Linked DNA regions of Thermoleptolyngbya sichuanensis A183. The protein of the gene in region 1 interacts with the protein of each later gene in a pairwise test. Links are inferred from orthologs where the notes say so. Each region holds a gene or a part of one and is shown in the gene's direction. Other genes may lie near its edges. The genes, in order: lysA and HPC62_RS01635.

The links.
Region 2: the proteins of lysA (region 1) and HPC62_RS01635 interact in binary tests that used the Escherichia coli proteins (3 or more experiments, as listed by UniProt). The link is inferred for Thermoleptolyngbya sichuanensis A183 from one-to-one orthologs.

Annotation. Positions count from the first base shown.
Region 1 is NZ_CP053661.1:2,490,392-2,501,140, reverse strand. Bases 7,795-10,749 are described here. They hold lysA (diaminopimelate decarboxylase), read left to right. Parts: upstream 7,795-8,537; coding sequence 8,538-9,962; downstream 9,963-10,749. Other genes in these bases: cdaA (diadenylate cyclase CdaA), read left to right, coding at 10,654-10,749; rimI (ribosomal protein S18-alanine N-acetyltransferase), read right to left, coding at 7,795-8,402. In the rest of the region: HPC62_RS10465 (NF041680 family putative transposase), read left to right, coding at 1-734; HPC62_RS10460 (helix-turn-helix domain-containing protein), read left to right, coding at 945-1,388; HPC62_RS10455 (IS630 family transposase), read left to right, coding at 1,409-1,954; HPC62_RS10450 (ferredoxin reductase family protein), read right to left, coding at 2,221-3,564; ilvC (ketol-acid reductoisomerase), read right to left, coding at 3,840-4,835; HPC62_RS10440 (ATP-dependent Clp protease ATP-binding subunit), read right to left, coding at 5,127-7,598; more of rimI, read right to left, coding at 7,779-7,794. UniProt on the Escherichia coli protein: Specifically catalyzes the decarboxylation of meso-diaminopimelate (meso-DAP) to L-lysine. Is not active against the DD- or LL-isomers of diaminopimelate.
Region 2 is NZ_CP053661.1:357,004-367,567, forward strand. The notes cover bases 4,192-6,961. They hold HPC62_RS01635 (response regulator transcription factor), read left to right. Parts: upstream 4,192-5,095; coding sequence 5,096-5,827; downstream 5,828-6,961. Other genes in these bases: HPC62_RS01630 (SRPBCC family protein), read left to right, coding at 4,290-4,736; HPC62_RS01640 (Mo-dependent nitrogenase C-terminal domain-containing protein), read right to left, coding at 6,106-6,516. Also shown: bioA (adenosylmethionine--8-amino-7-oxononanoate transaminase), read right to left, coding at 1-765; bioD (dethiobiotin synthase), read right to left, coding at 782-1,405; HPC62_RS01615 (methyltransferase domain-containing protein), read right to left, coding at 1,420-2,247; HPC62_RS01620 (alpha/beta fold hydrolase), read right to left, coding at 2,244-2,963; bioF (8-amino-7-oxononanoate synthase), read right to left, coding at 2,947-4,122; menB (1,4-dihydroxy-2-naphthoyl-CoA synthase), read left to right, coding at 7,188-8,021; HPC62_RS01650 (DUF1815 family protein), read left to right, coding at 8,873-9,229; HPC62_RS01655 (RMD1 family protein), read right to left, coding at 9,251-10,051; HPC62_RS01660 (serine hydrolase), read left to right, coding at 10,505-10,564. UniProt on the Escherichia coli protein: Response regulator member of the two-component regulatory system CpxA/CpxR which responds to envelope stress response by activating expression of downstream genes including cpxP, degP, dsbA and ppiA.

The DNA of each region.
Region 1 (10,749 bases):
GGGTTACATCCAATCGATGTGTCTATGGCGCGCCCCCAGCGTATCGAGGGCGAGGCGCACCTGCCAAGCATGGACATAAGATGAAACTCAATGACCCTGACACTTGGAGTGTCCCGGTCGAAACCGTTGAAGTCGATGATCCCAACTGGGGACGAGTGCGGGTCAGTCGTTGGAGTGCATACCATTTCCGCAAATCCCCCAAACGGGCAATGGAAGTGTTGCGCGTGGAGGTGCTGGAGACACAGAGCAGCACGCGACGCTTGGCTCCTTTGTGGTTAGTTTGGCTGGGTGAGCAGATGCCTCCGTTAGAAACCCTGTGGTTGCACTACCTCCGTCGCTTTGCCATTGAACACTGGTATCGCTTTGCCAAGCAGAGGCTATATTGGACACATCCCCAGTTCAGTTCTGTATCGGCAACCGAACAGTGGAGCAGCCTGATGCCGTTGCTCAGTTGGCAGTTGTGGTTAGCGCGAAAGGACTGTACTGACCACCCCTTGCCCTGGCAGGCACCGCAAGAAACGTTGACTCCGGGTCGGGTCGCACAAGCGTTTGCAGGCATTTTGGCAGCGATTGGCACCCCTGCTCCTGCGCCTAAACCTCGTGGTAAATCGCCAGGACGAGGCAAGGGGCACAAGCCAACTCCTCGTCCCTGCTATCCGATGGTCAAAAAACGAGCCTCGAAACGCAAGACATCCGAACAATCCCTGAACAGTCCGGTTGCAACAGCAGCTTAACTGCGAGCAGGATTGTATCCAATTCCTTAAGTTCAACTGTTATGAACGGTTGAGCAGATTCTTTATGGCATCCTGTTGAGCATTATTGTGATGCCAGTTAGTCCAAACTAAAGAAGATCTGCTACATGTAAGAAGACGTTAGAGCGAGCCGCCACGAGTGGAGTCCTCAAAATCGATATCGCTGAAACAGCAGAAGAACTAAAAGCCGTCTTGGAACAACAGCAACGGTCATCACAGCGCCGTAAAGTACAGGTGTTGTGGTGGTTAAAAACCGGACAAGCGAAGAGCGTTGAGCAGTTAGCCCAACTGAGCGGTTGCCATCGCACGACCGTGTCTCGTTGGCTGAGCCAGTATCGACAGAGTGGACTCGAAGCGTTGGTGAAGGTGGCATCTCGCAGTGGACGACCGCGAGCGATTAGCGGTGAAGTCCTGGCATCTTTGGAGCGGGAACTGCAAGATCCAGAAGGCTTTAGCAGTTATGGAGCAGTGCAGCAGTGGCTCGCAGCGGTGCATGGTCAACCCGTCCCCTACAAGACGGTGCATAAGACGGTGCGCTATCGGCTCAAAGCGAAGCTCAAAGTGCCCCGTCCGGTGTCAAAGAAGCAGACTCCTGGGGCGTGCGAGTCCGTTCAGCAAACCTTGCAGCCCAGATAAGCCAGTCGATTCCGCCAGCCTTGAGACAACGCTACGGGGGGCGAATCCGCTATTGGTGCAGCGATGAGAGCCGCGTCGGACTGCTGACGGTTCAACATCGCAAGTTGACGGGCTTTGGGGTGCAGCCGATTGGTTCAGTTCAATGGGACTTTGTGTATCGGTGGCTGTACGGTCTAGTGGAACCGCTGAGCGGTGCATCGTGGATAGTCGAGTTTTCTCATCTCGACAGTTCCTGTTTTGAGGCGTTTTTGCACAGCTTTGCGGCTCAGTTCCCCGATGATTTACATCTGATTCAGGTGGATAATGCCGCAGCCCATACGGCTCAGACCCTGACGATACCGGACAATGTCATCTTGGTGTTTCAGCCGCCTTATTGCCCTGAGGTCAATCCCATTGAGCGGGTCTGGCGGGAACTCAAGCGGGAGCTAGCTTGGGTTCACTTTGATGATGTTTGCCAACTCCAGCACGCCATCAGCCAGTGGGTTTGTCGCCTTTCGGCGGAGTCGCTGCGATCGCTGACTCAGTGGGATTGGATTGTCGATGCTCTATGTGTAGTGGGTATTTAGAGAATTGATATGACGTGGCATCTGGCACCTCGGAGGTAGGGCGACTTTGCAACCAAGCAAATAGCGCTGACCCCATCACCAAGTTGAGGGTGATGATAGAAACCAGTTGCAGCATCAGGATGTAGCGCATAGGGAAATGTGTCGATTCTCGACTTTGGATTTGCGATTTTGGATTTGCGATTTTGGATTTGCGATCTTCGGATTGCCTGCCAAGCTTCTTTAGGGCTTCCAGCAATGTCATGATTCTGTTCATGACTCAAAGCCATTTACACTAGGTTGAAGTGTTCCATGTGGATGTGCGTGGGCGGCACTTGGAGATGGTGGAGTCCGGCTTCGACTGCATCCATCATGCGGGGACTGGCGCAGATAAAGTATTGACGGCTGCCGCGATAGTGGGGAATGTAGCGTTCTAGCAGGGCTTTATCAACGTAGCCCGATTCCCCGGTCCAGCCCTCGTGCGGATGGCGGAGAACGAAGACGATTTGCAAATCCAGCTTGTCCCTCAGGGCTTCCAACTCCTCGCGGAAGATGAGGTCGTTCCAGCGATCGCCCGCGTAGATCAGCAGATGGGGGCGATCGTCGCCGCGTTCGGCGTGGGTGGTCAGAATGCTCATAAACGGCGTGATGCCAATGCCCCCAGCAATGAAAACAAACCCGGCGGTGTCTGGATAGCGATCGCTCGTGAACACGCCATAGGGGCCGTCTAGGTAAGCCCGCGTTCCTGGCGGTACGTGCTTAATTTCGCGGGTAAAGTCGCCCAGCGCCTTGATCGTAAACTCGATACGGTCGGACTGGCTGCCGCTGGAGGACATCGAAAAGGGATGCTCGCGCATGTGGAACGGCGATACGTCCAGCGTGATCCAGGCAAACTGGCCCGGCTGGAAGGTGAAGCCGTTATGGCCGTGGGGTCGCAGCGCCAGCGTCCAGCTATCGCCCCGCTGAGACTCGACCGCTTCCACCAGGTAGGGCTTTTTCAACATCATCCACGGCTTCACCAGACGCACATAGACCAAGAGCCAGAGGGCAGCGAGGGCGATCGCCCCCCACAGCACCGTCTTCCAAAACAGCGATAGGTAATAGCCAACCCCAATCGCGTGCGCCAGCCCCAGCCCCAGCGCCAGCACCGCCAGCAATCCGTGCAGCGTGCGCCACGCCTCGTAGGGAATTTTCAGTCGCGTGCGCCAGATCGAGGTGATAATTAGCGCCACCAGCGCCAGCGTCCCCATGACGGCAAATCGGGCCCGCCACGGCGCTTCTGGAAAATTGAGCAGAGCCACGGTTTCCGGCTGGTTAATAAACAAAATCGCCGGATGCACCAGGATAAACAGCACCGCCACGATGGAGATGTAGCGGTGAAATTGCAGAATAATGTCGATCCCGTAAGAAGCCTCGACCCGGTTGATCCGTGCCGTCAGCGCAAATTGCAGCGCCATCATCGCCAGCCCCACAAATCCCAGCGCCACCGAAAACTCAACCCAGAAGCCCCGCGCTTCAATGGACATCGGCGGATAGAGCAGCAGCACCAGCAGCGGAACAAGCGTCAGTCCCAGATAGACGGAGATCCAAAAGATGGCGATCGCAATTGGACTATGGGTCAAGATAGTCTTCATGATTAGCGGTTCAAGAATAGAGGCTGAGTAAAGGCTGGAGTAACGGCTGAATAGAGGCCGATGCGTCAGGAGTTACCGCGCAACCGTAAGATAATCTGTCTGCAAGCAGGAGTTCCTCTACCTCAGGCGGCGATCGCCCCTCTGCTGCCCTATGCCTCTAGAGAGAAATACTCTGACCCAACAAAAAACCTGTCTGGCGATCGCGCCAAACAGGTCTTTCCAAGTCCTAACTCCAACCCGCTCTCGCCTCAGCGCTGGAGAGCAATTACCCCAGGCTAGGCCTTCTTCAGCCAGCTAAACATGGCCCGCAGATCTTTGCCGACTTCCTCAATGGGATGCTCGGCCTCGCGGCGGCGCATGGCGGTGAAGCCCGGTTTGCCAGCCTGGTTTTCCAGCACAAATTCGCGAGCAAACTGTCCCGTCTGAATCTCCGTCAGGATCTTCTTCATTTCCGCACGGGTTTCGTCGGTGACGATGCGCGGGCCGCGAGTTAGGTCGCCATATTCTGCGGTGTTGGAGATGCTGTCGCGCATCTTTGCCAGACCGCCTTCCACGATCAGATCCACAATCAGCTTCACTTCATGCAGGCACTCGAAATAAGCCAACTCAGGCTGATAGCCCGCCTCCACCAGCGTCTCAAAACCCGCCTTGATCAAGGCGCTGAGACCGCCACACAGCACCACCTGTTCGCCAAACAGGTCGGTTTCGGTTTCTTCACGGAAGGTGGTTTCCAAAATGCCTGCGCGGGTGCCGCCGATGCCTTTGGCGTAGGCCATCGCGCGATCGCGTGCCCGGCCCGTTGCGTCTTGATACACCGCAAACAGCGCCGGAACGCCCTCACCCTGCTCATAGGTGCGCCGCACCAAGTGTCCCGGCCCCTTAGGAGCCACCATCACCACATCCACATCCGCAGGGGGCACAATTTGGGCAAAGTGAATATTGAAGCCGTGGGCAAATGCCAGCACCTTGCCTGCGGTCAGTTGCGCTTCGATCTCGTTCTTGTAGACCGTTTTCATCACCTCATCCGGCAGCAGGATCATGATGAAATCTGCGGCAGCAGCAGCATCGCTCACCGTCTTCACGGTCAGCCCTTCCGCCTCAGCTTTGGCAGCCGACTTGCTACCCGGATACAAGCCAACCACCACATTCAGCCCGCTGTCGCGCAGATTCAGGGCATGGGCATGGCCCTGCGAGCCGTAGCCAATAATGGCAATCGTTTTGCCAGCCAAAACGTCCAAATTCGCGTCTGCATCATAATACATCCGAGCCATAGGGAAGGAATCTCCGTGAAGCGAGGGTTATCTGTCTTGCAAATTGGTCTTTGCAAATCGGTAAATCTTGCAAATGTCAAGCATTTGATTCTACCAAACGGAGGGGAGTGGGTGAAAGGCATGGCCCGAATCAGCGCAAAAAGAAACTGGGTTACCCATCCGGCAACCCAGCCCTCAACACAAGACAGTGCTTAGATAGTGCTTGCAAACAAGTGCTGGCAAACAGCAGTTATTTACAGCTATTTATAGCTACTTACAGCTACAGCTATTAACCGCCACAGCTATTGACCGCTACTCCGCAGACTGAGGCAGCAACTCCCGCTTTTCACCCGGAAGCACCTTTACCTGTCCGTCTTCGCCTACATCCACAACGGCCACATCACCATCCTTGACTCGCCCTGAGAGGATTTCCTCTGCCAGGGAGTCTTCCAACAGGCGCATGATGGCGCGGCGCAGGGGACGAGCGCCGTAGCTGGGGTTATAGCCCTCTTCCACTAGGCGATCTTTGAACTTCTCGGTGACTTCGAGGGTAATGCCCTGCTCCAGCAAGCGACCCGATACTTCCCGCAGGAGAATGTCACCAATCCGCTTCACCTCGTCCTTCGTCAACTGACGGAAGACAATAATCTCATCCAGACGGTTGAGGAATTCAGGGCGGAAGTATTGCTTCAGTTCCTCATTTACCAGAGAACGGATGCGGTTATATTGGGACTCAGCCATGTCTTCCGAAGACAGGTCAAAGCCCAGACCGCCGCCGCCCTTCTCGATCACCTTGGAACCGATATTGGAGGTCATGATCAGCAGGGTGTTCTTGAAATCCACCGTGCGACCCTTGGCATCGGTCAGGCGACCGTCCTCCAGGATTTGCAGCAGCATGTTGAACACATCGGGGTGGGCTTTTTCGATTTCGTCGAACAGCACCACGGTGTAGGGGCGACGACGAACCGCTTCGGTAAGCTGGCCCCCTTCGTTGTAGCCGACGTAGCCGGGAGGCGACCCGATTAGCTTGGAAACGGTGTGCCGCTCCATGTATTCCGACATGTCGAGGCGAATCATCGCATCTTCGGAACCGAAGAAGTAGGCCGCCAGAGCCTTGGTTAGCTCCGTCTTGCCGACCCCCGTAGGGCCAGAGAAGATAAAGCTGGCGATCGGACGGTTGGGGTTCTTCAAGCCCACGCGGGCGCGACGAATGGCGCGAGACACGGCCTTCACAGCTTCGTCCTGACCAATCAGGCGATTGTGTAGGGTGTCTTCCATGTGCAGCAGCTTCTCGGATTCGGTTTCCGTGAGCTTATTGACTGGAACGCCTGTCCAGGCTGCAACGATTTGGGCAATATCTTCTTCCGTCACCACCGGGGAATCTTCGCCGCCCGTTGCCTCGCTCTGCTTGGATTGGACGATGGCGCGAATTTCGGCGCGTAGCTCCATCTCACGATCGCGTAATTCGCCTGCCCGCTCAAAGTCCTGATTGCGAACAGCATCGTCTTTCTCTTTTTGAACCTGGCGCAGTTCCTTATCCAGTTCCTTCGCAGCCGGGGGCATTTGCGAGTGGAACAAGCGGACGCGGGAGCCCGCTTCGTCGATCAGGTCGATGGCCTTGTCGGGCAGGAAGCGGTCTGAGATATAGCGGTCAGACAGCTTAGCAGCAGCCTCCAGTGCCGCATCAGAAATCTTCAGCTTGTGGTGCTGCTCGTAGCGATCGCGCAGACCCCGCAGGATCTCGATCGTGTCCTGCACCGACGGCTCACCCACCATCACGGGCTGGAAGCGGCGCTCCAGAGCCGCATCGCGCTCGATGTGCTTGCGGTATTCATCCAGCGTCGTTGCGCCGATACACTGGAGTTCACCCCGTGCCAGCGCGGGCTTCAGGATATTAGCCGCATCGATCGCCCCTTCTGCTGCGCCTGCGCCGATCAGCGTGTGAACTTCGTCGATCACCAGAATGACGTTCCCCGCTTGGCGGATTTCGTCCATGATCTTTTTGAGGCGTTCCTCAAACTCACCGCGATATTTGGTGCCCGCCACCAGCAAGCCGATGTCGAGAGTCACCACACGCTTCTCTTCGAGAATATCGGGCACGTCGCCGCTGGAGATGCGCTGGGCCAGCCCTTCGGCGATCGCCGTCTTGCCGACTCCCGGCTCTCCAATCAGCACCGGATTGTTCTTCGTGCGGCGACCCAAGATTTGAATCACGCGCTCAATCTCTTTCTGACGGCCGACCACGGGATCAAGCTTGCCTTCGCCCGCCATCTGAGTCAGATTCGAGCCAAACTCGTCCAGCGTGGGGGTCTTGGTGCGTCCCTGGCTGCCGCCCGGCGTGACCTCGGCAGTTTCACCCAGCATCCGAATCACCTGGGTGCGAACCTTAGAGAGATCAACGCCCAGGTTTTCGAGAACCCGGGCGGCCACACCTTCACCTTCGCGAATCAGCCCCAAAAGGAGGTGTTCTGTACCGATGTAATTGTGTCCAAGCTGGCGAGCCTCTTCGAGCGACAGTTCTAGAACTCGCTTGGCTCGTGGGGTAAAGGGAATCTCGACCGCCACAAAGCCCGACCCGCGACCGATGATCTTTTCAACTTCAATCCGAGCGTCCTTGAGGTTGACCCCCATCGACTTCAACACTTTGGCGGCGACACCGGTCCCTTCTCCAATCAGACCCAGGAGGATCTGTTCCGTTCCTACAAAGTTATGACCCAGGCGACGAGCTTCTTCCTGGGCAAGCATGATCACCTTAATGGCTTTCTCTGTGAAGCGTTCAAACATGGCAGTCTCTATCACCTGCTGCGTGCCGGTACTGCTGATTCTAGCATAGGGTAAGTGAATCCACCCGGCTGCTCAACGGAGACAACCGACCCCAGCCAAGACCCTGATCCCGAAACGAGCGCACCAAAGAATGCAAGCGAAGAATGCGATCGCACGCTTGCTGCTCCGAAGGGGATCTTGCTAGGAAAAGATACCTATGTCAAGAGGGATGGCAGAAAATCCCAGATCGCCTGCTTCTTCTTGGGTAGGGGATTGGGCGGGGATCAGGTTCCACCCATGCTGACGATGGCGATCGCCCACCCAGCCCCACCACTGCCGCAGCGTGTCTGAGAAGTCTGGCTCTTGCAGCCCCCTGCGCCAGAGAATCAGCGCGTCCTCTTCGGGGTTTTGGTAGTAGCGGGGCCGCAGGCCGACATCCGTGAAGCCAAATTTTTGATAGAGGGCGATCGCCGCTCTGTTTGATGCCCGCACTTCCAGCGTTGCCCAGTGCATCTGATGTTGCCACGCTGCCTGCATCAACGCCGTCAGCAGCAGTTGCCCCAGCCCCCGCCCCCGCTGTGCCGGATGCACTGCCAGCGTCGTGATGTGCGCCTCGTCCAGAATCATCCACAGACAGCCCAGCCCAGCGAGTGAGGTTTCCCCATCCGCTGCCGCAGCGGTCAGCGCCAGCAGCGTGCTATTTGGGCTGTCAATTTCTCTCAAATAACCGTCTTCCGTCCACAGGCCACCCAAACACTGCCGATCCAGCGCCACGGCGGCATCGACTTGATCCCGTGTCAACAGCGACAGATATAGCGTGTCCATGCCTATCTGCGATCCAGAAAATCCATCTTCAATCCCTCCAAGAAGGGTAGGTGCCAATTGTAAACTAGAAAAATTGGCATTCCCTCTAGCATTCCTCTGCAAACCCTCCTGTAAAGACAAGGACAGTTCCGCCCGATGGTTTCGACTCCTGCACCTGCTCTAGACAACTCTGGTCGTCAATACTTGCCTACGTTAGACCCTGCGACTGCTTCACCGAATCAAGTTCTAATGCCGCTGACTGCCCGCGCCAACGCACAGAACCATCTGGAAATCGGCGGCTGCGACGTGACAACGCTGGTGGAGAGATTTGGTTCGCCGCTGTACATATTAGATGAAGAAACGCTGCGAACAGCCTGTCGTCAATATCGAGAGGCCTTTCGTCAATACTATCCGGGCGAGTCGCTGGTGATCTACGCCTCCAAAGCCTGGAACTGTCTGGCCGTGTGTGCAGTGGTAGATAGCGAAGAGTTGGGGCTGGATGTCGTCTCTGGCGGAGAACTCTACACTGCGCTAAAAGCAGGCGTGTCGCCCGACAAGATTTACCTGCATGGCAACAATAAGTCGGTTGAGGAGTTGTCGCTGGCTGTCAGCGCAGGCTGCACGATTGTCGTGGACAATTGGCAGGAATTGAAAACCCTGGTGTCTCTGGCGGCTGATTCGGAAACTTCGGAAACTGCTGGCGGCCAGCCGATTCGCATTCTGCTGCGCCTGACCCCCGGCATCGAGTGCCACACCCACGAATACATCCGCACCGGACATTTGGACAGCAAGTTTGGCTTCGATCCTGAGCAGTTGGACGAAGTGTTTGCCTACGTTAGCCAGCAGCCTGCGCTGCTGTGTGTTGGATTACACGCGCATATTGGGTCGCAAATTTTTGAGCTACAGGCCCATCAAGATCTGACCAGCGTTATGGTGCAATGGCTGAGCAAAGCAGCGCAGTATGGACTGCCGATTAGTGAACTGGATATTGGCGGTGGACTGGGCATCCGCTATACCGAGTCGGACGATCCGCCCAGCATTGACGAGTGGGTGAAGGTGATTTGCGAGGGCATTATTCGCGCCTGCCAGCGGCAGGGTGTGGCGATGCCCCGACTGATTGCGGAACCGGGGCGATCGCTCATTGGTTCAGCCTGCGTTACGGCCTATCGCGTGGGGGGACAAAAGACAGTTCCTGGCATTCGCACCTACGTCACGGTCGATGGCGGCATGTCCGACAATCCCCGCCCGATTACCTACCAGTCGGTCTACCGCGCGGTGGTGGCTAATAAGCTGTCGGCCCCGATGACAGAATCGGTGGCGATCGCCGGAAAGCACTGCGAATCGGGCGACATCGTCATCAAAGACGCAAAACTGCCCCCCACTGAGCCAGGGGACGTGCTGGTGGTGATGGGTACGGGCGCATATAACTACAGCATGGCCTCCAACTACAACCGATTGCCTCGTCCAGCGGCGGTGCTGGTCAACCAGGGCGATGCCAGCCTGATCTTGCAGCGCGAAACGGTAGAAGACTTGATCCGCCAGGATCGCCTGCCAGAGCGACTGGTGCGGCGCGAGGGCTGAGGGCTACCGGGGAAGAGAAGTTAAGTTGTGCAATGGCAACTTATAGGACTGATGCAGTTGGACGATTTTTCGTGGGCTGTGCCCGCGAAAATCGTTTAAAGCCCAGAAACCTGAACTTGATGACCCGGAGTGGTGAAGACAAGACTGGTTTTGGCGAGAGCAGCGTGAAGGGCGATCGCCCTTTCCCCGTCCAGCCGTGATCTCGTTTGTGCACTGCAAGATTTTTCCGGCTTGCTGATCTCCGGAGTCATCCGTCAGAGACGTGTATCAGGGAAAGGGCAACCCCCTAGCTTTCCGATCCCATCGGTCACTCACTGGTTCTTCTTGCCTCCCGCTCTTACAATTGGGGGGTGCGTTCTGTCCTCCGTAATACAGCTAGGACTTACGCAGTTGGATGATTTCTGGCGGGCTGCGCCCGCCAGAAATCATCCAAAACCCAGAAAACTTATCGCAAGTGCGTAAGTCCTGACAGCTTTTTAACGGATGGTTAAGACGTATCGCCTGGTTTGAAGTTTTCACGGTATCTCTTGTGGTGAAGAGACGTTTTTGGGCGGTTTGCCACGGATTTCGGGAAATACCTGTCCCTAACCCCATTCTTAAAATCTGTTTTCAGGAAATCTGTTTTCAGGTGCGATCGCGCCTGCCATAGCTGCAATTTACACGGGGCATAATGCCTAGCACCAGTTAACTGATGGGATCTTTGCTAAAGCAATGGCTGACAAACCCTGGCTGGACTCAGTCCTTGCTGCTGCATGGGATTGATGTCGTATTGGTGCTGATGCTGACC
Region 2 (10,564 bases), 2.1 Mb from region 1 along the record:
ACAGGCAAACCAATCCCCCGTGCGCCCAAAGCCCGTCATCACTTCATCAAAGATCAGCAGTGTGTTAAAAGACTGGGCGATCGCCCTCAGTTTTTGCAAGAACTGGGGTCTACACATCCGCATTCCACCCGCTCCCTGCACCAGCGGCTCAATCATCACTCCTGCAATGCGATCGCCCCGTTCATCTAGCGCTTTCTCAAGGATTGAAAGCACCTTTGCTTCTGTTTCTTCAGCCGTGCGATCGCCCCAATAGGTTGAGGGAAATGGAACAAACTCCACGTTAAATAGCAAGTTGGAAAACACCGCCGAAAATAAGGAACGCGCACCCACTGACATTGCGCCAAAGGTGTCCCCATGATAGGCTCCATCAAATGCTAGAAATGTGCTTCTTGCCTGCCCCTGATTCACCCAGTATTGATACGCCATCTTTAGCCCGACTTCGACCGCCGTTGAGCCATTGTCAGAAAAGAAGACCCGATTAAACGGAGCGCCCAGTTTTGCGACTAGTTTTTCCGCCAGTTGCTCTGCGGGGTCATGGGTAAACCCAGCAAAAATGACTTGCTCGAGCTGCTGCGCCTGCTGATAGATTGCCTCAGCAATTTTAGGATGGCAATGTCCATAAGTGTTGACCCACCAGCTTGAGATGCAGTCAATCATTTTGTGCCCATTCTCTAGCTCTAGCCAAACACCCTGCGCGGATTTGACCTTTAGCGGTTCCAGCGCCGTTTTCGCTTGGGTGAATGGATACCAAATGTGAGGATGCATGGCTTTAAAAAGGTATTTAAGCTCGAAAAAGCTGATCAAATGCTTGCTTGAGTGTAGCGGGATTGACCTCGGCCAGTGGCTCCAGTTCTGCAAGAATGGGCACGTTGCCGTAGTGGGCGATCGCCGCTCGATTTCCCTCATTTTTGGGGCCGTTCACAATCACACCCAAGATAGGAATTTCCATCCGCCGCAGTTGAGCCAGCGACAGCAGGGTATGGTTAATCGTACCCAACGTGCTGCGAGCCACCAGACAAACCGGAAGCTGAAACTGTCGGATTAAATCAATCACAAAATCCTCTTCATTGAGCGGCACCATTAGCCCACCTGCCCCTTCAATAATGAGAGGTTTATATGGCAGTTGAGAGGGTAGCTGAAAATCGGAAAGATAGATCTGAACGCCATCAATCTCAGCGGCGGCATGGGGAGAGAGGGGCTGCGTTAGCGTGAACCTTTCTGGCAGGAAATGGGAGTCATCTAAACCAGTGACTTTCCGCACGTAATCCGTATCGCTGATCGGATCAAGCCCCGACTGAATCGGCTTCCAATAGGACGCATTCAGCCCAAGAGTTAGCAAGGCAGAGACGACCGTTTTTCCTACGTTAGTATCGGTTCCTGTAATGAAGAATTTTTCTGGAAACATGACGGCATCTTTGGTTAAAGTTTATTGCGAGAAATAGTGAAATAGGCTACGTCATAGTGAATTCCTCCGGAAAGACTTGCAAATTCATCGAGTGCGCTAACCAACTGTTTAAAGTCTGAAATGGAAAGCTTGGTTTGGGAAAGGCTAGTTCCCGCACCAATTTGCTTTAAGCTTCGGAAGAAATCGCGTGAAGACGTGAAGGAAATGCCGATGGATTGTTGCCAATATCGAGTTTGAACAGGCCGAGATGCGAGGAATTGGGCGATCGCCCCCGGATCAGGCAGGGGATTTCCGGTAAAGGGTAAGTCCAGGCTTCGACAGGCTGCTTTCCACTCTGGAAAACTGTGATAGGTCGGAAACGAGATGAGAATTTTGCCGCCCGGTTTGAGGGCAGAAATCCAGCGATCTAGCGCAGGCTCAAGCTGCTGAAACCACTGCACGACGAAGCTGCTAATAATCAACGCATAGCTCCTGGAAATGGGTTGCCAAAGTTCGCCGTCAAGGGTTCTGAAGGTCATTTCAGAGGAATGGCTGATCTGAGAAACTTTCTGCTGGCACACGGTGAGCATTGATTGGGATAAGTCAGTAATTTCCAGAGGGCGATCGCCCATCTTCTTTACTAATCCTTGAGTCAAAAAACCCGTACCGCAGCCAAGCTCAATCACATTTCCAGAAGTCAGTTCAGGACGCACTCGATCGAGTTCCTCTAGCAACCAGGCCGCGCATTCTTTTTGCACCAAAGCTGCCTGATCATATTGCTTTGCAGCTTGTCCAAAGGCTTCTTCAATCTGGCATTTTGCATGGGTTTTCTCTAAAGCATTAGCGCTGTTTTCTAAAATCATGCGGGAGGTAGAGAATGAATAGCGGCGATCGCTCGTTCCCAGCAGCGCTCAAAATGCGTTAAATGCAGCAGATGTCCGGCATCGGGAATCGAGATAAACTCCGCCCTCGCCAGCAGATGCGTGGCTTGCTCAGGGGTATCTGGAAATGGAACAATGCGATCGCTCTGTCCATGAAAGGCAATGGCATAAGATGTTTGCGGCAAGTGGTCGAGATTCTGAATCGACTCATCTAACCGTTGCAAATCTTGCAGCAAGAGTGCAGAATTGAGCCGATTTTCGCGAACCCGAAAACTTTCAGAAGGTTCACACCAGGCTGGATCAATCTCGACGGGTGAGAAACACTTTTTGTAGAAGTTTTGCAAGACCAGGCTCGGTGTTTTTTCAAACTGCTGAATCATGATTTGTAGAATGCTTTTTGAGCGATCGCGCGATCGCCCCGACAGCGGATGAAACGATGAAAATCCGCTGAAGACTAGCACTAGATCGGCCTGATGCATCTGCTCAACTGGACAGAGATGCAGCCCATAGGAATGAGCCAGAATCACTTTACGGGAAGGCTGTTGGCTAAAACCGGGCTGATTGGGCAAGCCAAAATAGCCCCGGTCGAATAGTTGCACCTCAACGCCCGCAGTTTTCAACGCCGCCGCCCACGGCTGCCACAGGTCTGCGTCAAACCCCCAGCCGTGATAGGCGATCGCCTCAATGCCGCTGCCCATGCCCGTTCCTCAACGCGCCAATTAATGATCCTAAATGCTGTCTGGTGTGCTGGCTAGAGAGTGCGAGCCGCAGTCGTGCCGTCCCCTGGGGAACCGTTGGTGGGCGAATGGCCGCAGCAAGGATGCCCTGGGTTTCTAGCCATTGAGCCAGGGACAGCGCCCGTTCCGCCTCGCCCAGCATGATAGGAATAATGTGCGTGGAGGATGGCCCGGTGTCGAATCCTGCCGCCCGAAGCTGGTTTCGCAACGTCTCTGCGTGCCGGGTCAACCTCTGGCGATCGCCCTCCAGACTGGGCATCAGCTTCAGCGCAGCGGCGATCGCCCCAATCACACTGGGGGGCAACGCCGTGGTGTAAATAAAGCCGGGGCAGGCGTTGATCAAATAGTCCCGCAGTCGCGCCGAGCAAACCAGGAACGCACCAAACGCACCAAAGGCTTTGCCCAGCGTGCCCATCGCCAGATCTACGCCAGGATTGCCCATCGCCAGCCCCATTCCCCCTGCACCCAGCACCCCGATCGCGTGGGCCTCGTCCAGATACAAAATCGCGCCGTAGGTCTGCGCCAGGTGAACAAGCCGATCGACATCCGCGCGATCGCCATCCATGCTGAACACCGTTTCCGACACAATCACGACACGACTGTAGCGCTGATTCACCGCCTGTCGCAGCAGCGATTCCAGATGCTCGTGGTCGTTGTGCCGATAGCGGGTTAGCGTGGCGCGGCTGGCTAGTGCGCCGTTGAGCAAGCTGCTGTGAACTAGGCGATCGCACAAGACCAGCGCATGTCGGTCGAGCAGCGCCCCCAAAACCGTTACATTTGCCTGAAACCCAGAATTGAACAATAGCGCCGCTTCGCGTCCGCAGTCCGCCGCCAACGCCGCCTCTAGCTGCTGGTGAATGTCGAAACTGCCCGTCACCAGCCGCGACGCAGTTGCACCCGTGCCGTAGCGCTGCGTATAGTCCTGGGCAGCGGCAATCAGCACCGGATGTTTGGACAATCCCAAATAGTCATTGGCGCTAAAGTTCACCAAGGTCTTGCCCTGCTTTTGCACATGGACGGCATCGAGCGGCACAACCCCTTGGAGCGATCGCCTCGTTTGCTGGCGCGATCGCCCCTCCAAAAACGCCTCAACAAACGCAAACTTGTCCTCTTGCCCCATTCCCGCCAATCGCCAATATCGTCATGCCTGCCGATTTCAAAGCAGCTCCGTTCTTCGTTCTTCCCTCTTCGTTCTTCCCTCTTCCCTCTTCCTCCTTCCCTCTTCCCCAGAAACTTTGTAGAGTAAAGCAGTAGCCCCAACTGATCGCAGCTTCTCATTCTCCCATCATGGCCGACTGGTTAGATCACACCGTTCAAGTCGAAGTCGAAGCGCCCATCGAGCGGGTGTGGGGACTCTGGTCTGACCTAGAGCAAATGCCCAAGTGGATGAAGTGGATCGACTCAGTGACAATTCAGCCAGATAACCCGGACCTGTCGCGCTGGAAGCTGGCCTCTAGTGGGTTCGAGTTTAGCTGGCAGTCCCGTATCACCAAGCTGGTGCAACACCAGATCATGCAGTGGGAATCGGTGGACGGACTGCCCAACCGGGGCGCAATCCGGTTTTACGATCGGGGCGATCGCAGCGTAGTAAAGCTCACGGTGTCTTACGCGATCCCCGGTATTTTGGGCAAAGTGATGGACAACCTGTTTCTGGGTCGCCTGGTGGAATCGACGCTGCAAGCCGATCTCAACCGATTCCGCGACTACGCGCTACGGGCAGAGTTGTCGAGCTAATCGAAAAAATCTCTGGCGCTAGGCGATATAAGAATTTCGGCGCAAAATCTGCGACGCAAGGTTAGTTCCTAATTCACAAGGACAGAGGGCGGGCAGAGAGCGATCGCGCAAGGTCTGAGCAATGCCTGCTCTGGTTCTTCAAGCAACTCCCTACCAAGCCATCTCTCGTATTAGCTTGCAGGCTCCTGATCCAGCCTCCAGCCGGGAGGGTGCATTTTGAGCAGAAAAAATTTAGAATTGCTCGTATATTCTGTTTAAGTTCTACAAATGTTTGAACGGCTTTGTAGCTTTTGTTATTGATCCGTTATAAAAACAATAGATTCCATAGAATTTCTAAACGTTAAACCCAGTTTTTAATGATGCCTCGGATACTTGTAATCGACGACGACGTTTCCATCTCAGAGCTAGTAGCCGTCAATCTAGAAATGGCTGGATATGACGTGAGCCAGGCCGCAGACGGGGTCAAAGGTCAGGCGTTGGCACTGCAACTGTTGCCCGACCTGATTATGCTCGATCTGATGTTGCCAAAGGTAGACGGCTTTACCGTGTGCCAGCGGCTTCGGCGAGACGAGCGCACAGCCGACATCCCCGTGCTAATGCTCACCGCCCTCAGTCAGACCCAAGACAAGGTGGAAGGTTTCAATGCGGGCGCAGACGACTACCTCACCAAGCCCTTCGAGGTGGAGGAAATGCTGGCGAGAGTCCGCGCCCTCCTGCGCCGCACTGATCGCATTCCCCAGGCAGCAAAGCATACGGAAATCCTGAACTATGGCCCGCTGACGCTGGTGCCAGAGCGGCTAGAAGCTATCTGGTTTGACCAGACCGTAAAGCTCACCCATTTGGAATTCGAGCTACTGCACTGCCTGCTGCAACGGCATGGGCAGACAGTTTCCCCTAGCGAAATTCTGAAGGAAGTCTGGGGTTATGATCCCGACGATGATATTGAGACGATTCGGGTTCATGTCCGGCATCTGCGAACCAAGCTAGAGCCTGATCCCCGCCATCCCCGCTATATCAAAACGGTTTACGGCGCAGGCTACTGTCTGGAGCTTCCAGCCACAGCTGCTTCGGCAGAGACGGCAGAAGTATAGAGACGGTAGACGTACAGATCGTCGTGCATGTCCGGCGCAGGGGTATGAGTGCTGCATCAGCACTCTTGCGTTTTTGGGACGTTGTGAAGCGGGTCTGTCTCAATGCTCCCAAATGGCGCTACGGATAGAATTGCTGGAAGCCCCGCACCGCCTGATTGGTAATCCAAATTCACCAGTTCAAATCTGTCAGTTCAAATTCGCCAGTTCAAATTCGAGAACTAACATAGGCGTTTGTCGATTCTCGGCAAAGCCCCAGCGAATCCGTAAATGCGTCCGGCTTAGCAGTAGGGCGTTACATCTACCCGGCATTCGTCTGCTAGGTAACACAGTGCCCGAAACCGAAGCGCTACAACCTCTTCGTAGACGGGATTGAGCTTACACAGCGGCGGAATCCGAAGAATCGTTTTCCCCAAGACCCGCACCTCTCGCTCGAAGGGACACCGGGCGGGGATCGCCTGACAAATCCGACGGGCCTGAGCTTCACTTGAAATTTCAATATTGTTGAGCCATTGGCGTAGGGGTTGCAATGGCGCACACTGCGGACGCAGCGAGGGTGCAACAAATGCTGTTCTGTAGAGCGTGGCTGGGGGCTGGGGGGCTGTATTGGAGTGACTTGTTGCAGCGTCGTTGGGGAGCCATGTCCAGCTAGAGAGCGCCAGATCCGGGGTTCTGTAATGCGACCAATTCATGTCAATACCTCGCCCTGCAATGGAGGGATGTGACGGTGAGAGAAGGACTTTGCGCTAAGTTTGCGTTAATCCGGTAAGTAAACCGCTAAGTAAACCGCGAGAAGGCAGCAAAAGGAGCGGATAAGAAACTGTTAGTTAACCTTTTCTACAAGCTGTAGAGAGCCGCTACTGCAACCAACCTAACGCTTTATTGATGAAGTTGGGGTAGTGCTGTAGACATTGCAGTGTGAATAATTTACGAGCTTTCTAAGCTACGGCTAGAGGTTGATGGGCACACTGCGATCGCCCTCTGCTGCTCTGCCCTCAGATTGCCCCCTGCCTAATCGAAGGATTCGCGTGGGATTACGGAATTCTGGCAATAATGCGATCGCCCTACTGGGGAATTTACGTGCTTTGTAGGCCGTAAAAATGAAAAACGAAGAACGAAGAACGAAGAGGGAAGAACGAAGAGGGAAGAACGAAGAACGAAACGGAAGAATTGTAAGGGGGTAGGGGGTTCTGGGGTGGGGTAGGGTTGGGATTGGTCAACTGCGGGATCGCACAACGTGGTAGGCTCGTAGGGCGATCGCCCACCAATGTTTCTTGCACGGTTGCTTGCTTTCTCTTCGCTTTCCTGTGCTGGCGTTCTCGCTAACTTACCCACTCACTTTTTTCTGGCATCGATCCCTACCATGCACGCGGACTGGCAGACTGCAAAAAGCTACGAAGATATCCTTTACCACAAGGCAGATGGCATCGCCAAAATCACTATCAACCGCCCCCACAAGCGCAATGCCTTTCGCCCAGAGACGGTTGCCGAACTGTACGATGCCTTTAGCAATGCCCGCGAAGATCCCCGGATTGGGGTGGTGCTGTTGACCGGAGCGGGCCCCCACACGGACGGGAAATACGCCTTTTGCGCGGGCGGGGATCAGAGCGTGCGCGGTCAGGGTGGCTATTTAGATCAAGGCGGCACGCCCCGGCTGAACGTACTGGACTTGCAGCGACTGATCCGCACGATGCCCAAGGTGGTGATTGCTCTCGTGGCGGGCTATGCCATTGGCGGCGGCCATGTCCTCCATGTTGTCTGCGACCTCACCATCGCCGCAGATAACGCTATTTTTGGACAAACTGGGCCCAAGGTCGGCAGTTTTGACGGGGGCTTTGGCGCTAGCTATCTGGCCCGCATTGTTGGACAAAAGAAAGCGAGAGAAATCTGGTATCTCTGCCGCCAGTACACCGCCCAGCAGGCCCTCGATATGGGACTCGTCAACTGTGTTGTGCCTGTGGAGCAGTTGGAAGCCGAGGGGATCGCTTGGGCGCAGGAAATTCTGGAGAAAAGCCCAATCGCCATCCGCTGCCTGAAGTCTGCCTTTAATGCTGATTGTGATGGGCAGGCGGGACTGCAAGAGCTAGCGGGCAATGCAACGCTGCTCTATTACATGACAGAAGAAGGCAGCGAGGGCAAGCAGGCGTTTCTGGAAAAGCGATCGCCCGATTTTCGTCAATATCCCTGGCTACCCTGAACGCAAGCGTTGGAGACATTTGGGGCGATCGCTCGAACATGGAGATCACGCCAACAGCTTTCATCATCGAATCCTGATTAAACTTCCCACTTCAAAGATCCCGAACTAGAATGTGTTTGGGAGCAACGCTCTGAGGAGTAAAGTCGCGTAGTCCAACAGAATTTAACAAACAGGATTTAACAGGCAGAATTCAACAGAACCGACTGAACGAGTTCTTGGCAGAATCGCAAACACCACAGGTACAGGCGCTATAAAGCTCTTGCTCCGAGCTGGCTCAGAGTCTGAATCTAGTGAAAAATTGAGTGGGCAGGGTTTTACCTTCTTACGACTTGGGTTGTGGAGTCTTATCTGCCAGGTAGGTCGCTTTACGAAGTTGGGGTAAAGATGTGGTTGTGAGCGGTGCAGGCTTACGGAATCCGATGGGATCAGGCTGTAGACAGCGGTAGAGTGGGTTCTGAAGTCGAATTAGGTCGCTTTCCTCTTGCATAAGCTGGCTGACCAAGGGATATAGGGATATCGGTTAGGACTGTTCAGGGGTGTCTGCGGCGATCAGATTGAGAGAGCATACTTTTTCACCGAGGGTTGTTTGATCATCCATAGGAATTTATTGATGATCATGCCGAGTGTGACCGGAGATATCTATAGGGCTTTAGAACTAAGCTAGCGTCCTAAAAGTCAGGATTTTCAACCTCTTTTCATACTTTCGCTATAAGCTCCTTTTTCGTAAGAATGTTTTAATATTTAGGACGAGGCAATTGTGTCTCGAATAGCTACAAATACCTAAAAGAAGGTTACGACAATCTAGAATAGTCGAATGTGATGTTATAGAGTGTGGTGATTGGAGGTCGAAGATGTTTTTGCGACTTGCAGAACAGCACCGTCGGTTTGTACATGACCTGGTAATGAATCTCCAGGCATTGGCCATTGTGCTGGAGCGCCAGGGTTACCTCGCATCTTGCTATACCTGCGGCGGTCAGATGAACAGCGCGTCCTTTATGGTGAGTCTGGGCGAGAACCACCTGATCCGCTTTTTGGTGTCAGACTATGGCATTACCTGGACAGAAATGCGCGACGATCGCGAGCTAATGAAGCTCGAAGGCGCGGAGGCAATTAGCCAGCTTCAAGAATTGGCGAACCTCGTAAAGTTCCAGATTAAGCCGTCCGATGGGCATGTTTCGCTGGTACGGGTTTCGGGTGGAGCAGCCTAGGGCAGTCTGCGGGCTATGTGCTCAGGCCTTGACAAAGATGTCGTAAAACGACAGCAGTATTTCCACTACGATCAGCACAACAACGTACCACTCTACGCGCAGGCCGCTGTTGTGCTGGAGTAGATCTAATACTGTTTCTGCTGTACTGGAAATCAGTCCTAGCTTGCGTTCTAGAGCCTGATGGCGATCGCGGATTTCATACTCATTTTCTAAGCGGGCGTAAAGTCGCTCCAGTTCGGGTGCTTCCCAAAGCAGGTCGGGTTTGTCGATAATTTCGACCCGACCCACGATTTTATGCTGAATGGATAACGTCCGTCCGAGCTGCCGCAGGAGCTCTTTGCCCCAGCGCTCATTTTTGGTGGTGCGCTGTAGCCCCGCAGCGAAGGGTTCGATTTGGTCGAAGACGCTAGCTGTGCCCAGTTCGTAGTGTGCCAGCACCACGCTCTTAGCCAGCACATCGGCCACCACTTGCAGCGACTCTACGCTAAATTCTTGCAGCGAGATAATGCCATTTTCCACCTGCCCCGCTCGCGACGGCTCGATCCGGAGGGTCGCTTCCTCGGTTTCAGGCTTGCTGAACGGCTCCTGCACTAAGGGTTTCAAGTTATTTAAAAAAGTGGCTTCCTCAATGGGGTCTAACCCGAATAGCACCACTGCGCCATATTTAAAGAGAACCACACAGCCATCGCTTCCAGCGGCGATCGCCAAGGGTTGCCGTCCGAGGGGTGTGGTTGCTTCTAGCGTTCGCAAGTCGAGGCGCTCTCCAAGAAAAATTGCGCGTCCTTTAACTGCGTCTTTGTCAGGAAATAGTAACTTTTGCATGGGGTGAATTTCAATAGGCTTGTCTTTCTAAACCAGCGCAAGCCGCTACTCACCTTCTTGCTGTCGCATGATTAAAAACCAGAAACGGCTCTGTCCAAAGCGTTGTCTCTCTGGAAGGCGGTGGGTTGCTGGGCTGATCATGCCTGAAAACTAGGGGTGCAATTCCTTGCTGAACCAAAGCGGCTGGACAGCAGAACGTCTCGAATTCTGAGGGAAGCCTGCTGTCTGAGCGCTGAAACTTTATCTTAAACGATCTAAATCAGAGTCGTTTGACGAGGATTGTGCGGATCTGTCTTGTCTAGTCAGTTTTCCCTAAATTCGGTGCAACGGATGAAACGGGGTTCGTTATATTTAGCTGTAAGGTCAGAAATCGCGTGACGCAAGTCGAAAATTTCCTGGAGGTATGCCCTTATGCTGGGTTCTGGAAAACCATCCCGCTCGTCCCGACGCCGCATGAAACGGCGATCTGGGCAGGGTGGAACTCAGCCTTTGGGGTCTGTGCCGCCGGCCGCA